DNA from 2 places in the Blautia sp. aa_0143 genome. Region 1 is predicted to be linked to the other one. Evidence: riboswitches for the same ligand, from Rfam matches in the RefSeq annotation. Region 1 holds a riboswitch; the other holds the start of a gene.
The links. Region 1 has a riboswitch for thiamine pyrophosphate ahead of thiW (energy coupling factor transporter S component ThiW). Riboswitches for the same ligand answer to the same signal wherever they lie in the genome.

Region 2: it holds a riboswitch for thiamine pyrophosphate, as region 1 does, so the genes downstream of both, thiS (sulfur carrier protein ThiS) here and thiW (energy coupling factor transporter S component ThiW) in region 1, are expected to answer to the same signal.

The regions. Positions count from the first base shown of each region.
Region 1 is NZ_RCXU01000052.1:464-3,644, forward strand. It holds gene thiE (thiamine phosphate synthase) at 1-391, opposite strand, end outside; gene EAI83_RS16490 (hydroxyethylthiazole kinase) at 408-1,310, opposite strand; gene thiW (energy coupling factor transporter S component ThiW) at 1,273-1,827, opposite strand; TPP riboswitch at 2,165-2,267, opposite strand; gene arfA (arabinosylfuranosidase ArfA) at 2,405-3,181, opposite strand, start outside.
Region 2 is NZ_RCXU01000042.1:24-3,204, reverse strand. It holds gene thiH (2-iminoacetate synthase ThiH) at 1-90, opposite strand, end outside; gene EAI83_RS15725 (thiazole synthase) at 257-1,042, opposite strand; gene thiS (sulfur carrier protein ThiS) at 1,206-1,409, opposite strand; TPP riboswitch at 1,658-1,765, opposite strand; gene EAI83_RS15715 (fibronectin type III domain-containing protein) at 1,857-2,975, opposite strand.

The sequences.
Region 1 (3,181 bases):
CACCAAGATAATCCGCACCATCCTCATAAGCCTTCACAGCAGCCTCCACCGTCTTGGCAGTAGCCCCCACGATCTTATCCGGTCCCATCAGCTTCCTTGCCACAGCAACCGGAATATCAGAAGCTCCAACATGCACACCAGCCGCATCACAGGCCAGCGCCACATCCACACGATCATCAATGATCAGCGGCACATTGTAACGATCTGTGATCTCCTTCACCTTAAAAGCCTTATCCAGATACTCCCGTCCACCCTTATTCTTCTCGCGAAGCTGGACCAGAGTCACACCACCCTTACAAGCCTCCTCAACCGTACGGAGCAAAGACTCCTCCGTATGATAAGAACTATCCGTCACCAGATACAACGTTACATCCAAATCTTTTCTATCCATCCTAATCCCCTCTTTTTCAGTACATTTCAATCTTCAACAGATCCAGCAGCTGTCGATCCGAAAGCCCATAGATCTCATCCAGCAGATTTACCTGAAAGCTTCCCGGACCGCGGGAAATCTTCTCCGCTTCCTCGCCGGCGATACCCATAAGTGCAGTACCAAGCACTGCCGCAGCCAGATAATTCCCGGATCTCCCATTTAATTCCATCTCAACGCCAGACCAGACACCTGCCTCTATACTATCCGTCATCTCTTTCGCAATATTATCTTCGCACCCCGGCAAAAACGCCGCAGTCAGTGCACCGACCATACAGCCGGTTCCTGTGATCCCGGACAGCGCCGCACTGCCATTTTGTACCAGAACAACCCGTTCACCATCCGTAACAAAATCCTGTTTCCCGGTAGCCAGCACGATTGCCTGATTATTTCTGGAAAAAGCCTTAAGCACTTCACTGACTCCATCGATATTTTCCTCAGTCAGAGCATCCTCGACACCCGCATCGATTCCGATCGCATGAGACGGCAGCCCGGAAACAGCCAGAAGCTCTGACATATTTCCCTTCAGCACTGCCGGATGACCGATCCTTAAAAGCTCCCGTGCCAGATCCAGCCTGAGATCACTGCATGCAACCCCTACCAGGTCCAGAAGAACCGGGATCTTATTTTCCATCGCTGTTCTCATAGAACGCTTCATTGACTCGATCCTGGCATCGGTAATATTCCCGAGATTCAGCATCAGCGCACCAGCCGATGCCGTAATATCTGTCACCTCTGCCGGATGCTCCGCCATGATCGGCCTTGCACCTACTGCAAGGACCACGTTGGCACAGTCATGGATCGAGATCGGATTGGTGATGCAATGGATCAGCGGCTTTTCTTCTTTAATTCGCTTTCGCAGTTGTAAAATTCTTTGTCTCATATGTTTTTGAACCCAAAGCTGCCTGGAATTTCACCAGAAGACCTGCTTTACTCAGAGCCTTCAGGAAAATATAGGCAACACATCCTCCCATTGTGGTTGCTGCAAGGAACATCGGCGTATAATAAAATGCTGTCAGTCCGCCTCTTCCCATCAGGAATGCCATCACCGGATAAGAAACCATGGATCCGATGATACCTGTTCCAAAGATCTCACCGATCACCGCACAGATGATCTTGCCTTTGGAAAGTCTGTAGAACACACCTGAAAGGAACGCGCCAAATACTGCACCGGTCAGTGCAAGTGGCGGGATTCCCATGAACATCATACGGATCACGCCGATCATAGTCGCACAGAGAAGAGAGTACCACGGTCCCATCAGAACCGAGCATACGATATTGACAAGATGCGCCGTGGGGCACATTCCCTCAATCCTCAGGATCGGTGAAATAACGACACCGATCGCAACCATCATTGCCAGCATTACCATACGAAGCGTGTGCATCCTTTGTTTTTCCATTGTGTTTTCCTCCCTGAAATATCAGGCAGATCCCTGTCAGATCCCGGGCAAAAACTTCCCGTCTGCTGCAGTCTGCCCTTAGATTTTGGCGGTCGAAGTTCCCTTACTTCCTCTCACTCCGAAAACACGGATTCCCATCGCTTACATGATCCTTCCGGAAAAATTCTCCGGAATATCACTCTCCTGCCAGACATTAAGGCGCTCCCCTTCCTGCCCGCTCTTTCGCAGAAGCTCCACATGCAGTCTCTGTCACTTTCACATCCCCACATTGTCAGACCATTCCAGTTCCATTCCTGCATCCGAAAAGAGCGCATCCCATGGCAAATTCCACGGAGACACGCTCTCAAATCACAATCCCTCCGTTGGCATTACCCAAATCAGGTACGGTCGAAGATCTATCTTCCTCTCAGCCTGTCACACAAGCTCCCGCTGGCTCTTTTCTTTTCTGTTTTTCAATATAGCACACACCTATCCCGTTGTCAAACCTCCACTGCTTATTGCTCTTTGCACTCCCGCCGGAGACTTTCCTGCATGATTTACATTTTCTGTAACTGCTTTTACCATACTTCACCGGCCCTTATTTCGCAAGACGGATCATATTCCAGCTGTGTTTTGCAAAAACTGCTTCCAGTTTTCCGCCGTCCAGCTTTGAGCACTCTGCACTGGCTTTTACAGGAACTACATTCTCGGGCTGCGTCTCTGTATTGACTGCCTGAAGATCATCATTGTTCAGCACGATATGCTCTACGATCTTATATCCCTCAAACTGTCTTAAGTCACAGGAAACTTCCATATCCTCATCCAGACTCTTATTCACTGCAAAGATCGTCAGCGTATCCTTTTCCTCATCCCAGACGCACACAGAATCCAGATATGGAGCTTCTCCATAAGTCTTGCTTTCATATATAGGTGTGAGAACCTGTGTATTAAGGACGGTTCCTCTTCCAAACACACTTGTCAGCATATACGGATAAAAGATCGTCTGACGCCATGCGCCTGTATCGGATGTCATGATCGGCGCAATAACATTTACCAGCTGTGCCATGCAGGCGATCTTTACGCGATCTGCATGACGGAGAAGTGTGATCAACATACTTCCCACAAGAAGTGCATCCTCAAAGTTATAAACATCCTCCAGCTGATGGGGCGCCTGTACCCATTTTTCCAGTTTTTTATCCTGTTCATTGCTGTGGTACCATACGTTCCACTCGTCGAAGGAAAGATTGATCTGTTTTTTTCCATGCTTCTTTGCTTTTACAGCATCGCAGATGGAAACCACTCCTGAGATAAAATCATCCATGCCCTTGGAGCTTGCCAGAAAATCGGCAGTGTCTCCCGATGCATTTCCATAGTA
Region 2 (3,181 bases), on a different contig from region 1:
GTTCTTTTTCATATCTTCCAGAATTTCTTCATTTACGATACTTTCATTAAAATGGCCGTCCTGCTGACTGGCCTGTACTGTTTCTGCCATTACTCTTATGTCGCTCCTCTCATATATTGCAGCAATACTCTGGTCCTCACTGCTGCATATCTGTAAACTCAATTTCGATTGAAACCAGACAATACCTGTGTTTCACTACACAGGCAGTGCCTGTCCCCCGCTTAGTGTTCTGCGTTCAATCATTCATTTATCAATTTTACTCATGAAGAAATCCGGTCAGTGGTGAGGATGCACTTGCACCTCTCTCCAGAGTTCTTCCCATACCGGAAAGATATGCACTTCTTCCTGCCTCAATAGCTTTCTTAAAGGCTTCCGCCATAACACGGACGTCTCCTGCAGTTGCAATGGCTGTATTTGCCATAACTGCTGCAGCACCCATTTCCATAGCCTCACATGCCTGTGACGGGCGGCCGATTCCTGCGTCCACGATGATCGGAAGGTCGATCTCGTCGATAAGGATCTGGATGAATTCTTTTGTACAGATTCCTTTGTTAGAACCGATCGGAGAGCCAAGCGGCATTACACAGGCAGCTCCTGCATTCACCAGATCTCTGGCTGCATTCAGATCCGGATACATGTATGGCATAACTACAAAGCCCTCTTTTGCAAGGATCTCTGTTGCCTTGATGGTCTCGTAATTATCCGGAAGAAGATATTTGGAGTCATGGATAACTTCGATCTTTACAAAATCTCCACAGCCAAGCTCGCGGGAAAGTCTTGCAATACGGACTGCCTCTTCTGCATTTCTGGCGCCGGACGTATTCGGAAGAAGCGTAACATCCTTCGGAATATAATCCAGAATGTTCGCAAGTCCACCCTCATTTGCACGACGCAGGGCAAGTGTTACGATCTGAGTTCCTGCTTTTTCAATACATGCTTTTACAAGCTCCAGGGAAAATTTTCCGGAACCAAGGATAAAACGGGAAGTAAACTCATGGCCTCCCAGGATCAGTTTGTCTTCATTTGTGTTTGCTGTTGTCATTTTTTATGTCCACCTTTCTTTATGTCTGTTTGCAGAAAATATTTCCACCGATTTATAACCAGCGCCTTCTTCTGCCAGATCATTCTTCATCTGCATTTTTTCAGTAACTTATCTGTCAGTTACTGCCGTGGTATATATACCTAATTTTATCTCTATAGCGACATCAGCAGCTTCCGCCGCCCATAAACTGCAGAATCTCCACAACATCGCCATCTTTCAGTACTGTTGTATCGTAAGTGTCTCTCTTAATGATCTCTTCATTCAGCTCTACTACAACCTGCACCGGAACATAGTTACATGCTTCCAGATATTCTGTTACTGTCACCGGCTTTTCCAATGTTCTGCTTTCACCATTTACTGTGATCATGATCTCTCCTTTCCGGAAACTTCAAAAGCTATTCGTCAATAAAAAAGAGTTCACAAAGAAATACACCCGCGGTGGTGCACCCCTTCATGAACTCAGTTCACTCTCAAATTTCCCAATATTCAATTGTCGATACCGGGGTTAAAAGCATTCGCTCTTGATCCCTTCCCTGTAAATCCTGATCTTACGTATTCAATCGGATAAAAACATCCGCATCCAATAAAAAAGGAGATACACCAAAGTATCTCCCGTAAATTCATCTTATACGTTCCTACGTTGGCATTATCCAAATCAGGTATAAGGGTCGAAGTTGAAGACTTCCTCTCAGCCTGCCATCACAAGCTCCCCTGTTATTTACATGGTTTAGTATAATTCCGATTCTGCTTCATGTCAAGAACAATAAATTTTGGTTTTATTTGCCGGTTTTATTTGCAGAGTGAACAGTAACTTTTATTTATAAGCAGTGAATCCCAGATCTTTCATTGTCAGATTTAAATTCTTTTTCAGATAATCATTTGCTACTTTCATTGTCGCTTTCATCATAATATTGGAAGAATCCTGCAGATCTGTCATCGCTTTTTTTCCGTTTGTATACAAGAAAGTCAGATTCTGACCTTTATAAGCAGATGCTTTTGTAGAAGAAGTCACCAGCAGAAAGACTTCATTTGTAGACAGGGCGGACTTCACATTGACCGTATCAGATTTCACACAGTTTCCGATAATATCCAGTCCGGCAAGGATTCCATCTGAAGGCATAGAGAGCATCATCCCAATATCTATCTTATCTTCTTTCTTCAGATAACCGATCATCAGAGTACTTTCTTTATCTACTTTGACATTTATAAACTGATTTCCGTCTTCAGTATATTTGCCTTTCTGACTGATGTATTTTTTCAATTTGCTATAATTCTGCGTCAATCTGGTATTAGCCGAGGTCGGATTCTTTACAGTAACCTTGCAGGTGAATTTTCTGCCACCAAGAGTCGCTGTGATAACCGCTGTTCCTGTTTTTACCGCGGTGATCTTTCCGACAGAAGTTATCTTGACAACATTTGTGTTGCTGCTCTTCCATGACGGTTTCAGACTGGTGCCTTTGATCTTCAGTGTATAAGTTTTTTTCGATGCCAGTGTCAGGCTGGTCTTATTCAGGGTGAGATAATTCAGACCTGCGATTGCTGTCAGACCTTTTTCATTATATCTACTCCAGATCGTATTTTTTCCGGATTTCCGGTAAGCTCTCACTGTGTAAGTATAGCTTACTCCGGTACTTACTTTTGTATCGGTAAACGTAACATTTTTGCTTCCTGTGAGGGTTTTTACTGCTTTCCATCCGCTGTTTCCGGTCTTGCGGTATACCCGGTATCCGGCAACTCCTTTTACCTGTTTCCAGCTGAAAATAATCTTATTCCTGCCGGAGATCTTAATAGAAGACATAGCCGGCGTTGCTACGTTTATCGCCGCCTGTACTTCTGTCGCACTGATCAACTCCGGAACCGCAGCTGGTGCCGCCGTTGCAAGCATAAAACCTGTCAAAATGCCACATAAAGCTTTTTTCCAATTTCTTCTCATACGCTTTTTTCCTTTCTGCTTTGTGGTATATCTGGATTCCCTAACAAATATAGTATACATTATAAAAATTATTCCTGCTATGATATTTTTCGCCGAATCAGGGCTTTCGGTGAAATTCGGCAGTTTCTACAATGGCTTGACACTCCCCTCAACTAAAGCAGGGGGATTCTTGCTTCTCCCACTACTGCATTGGCAAACACCTTACG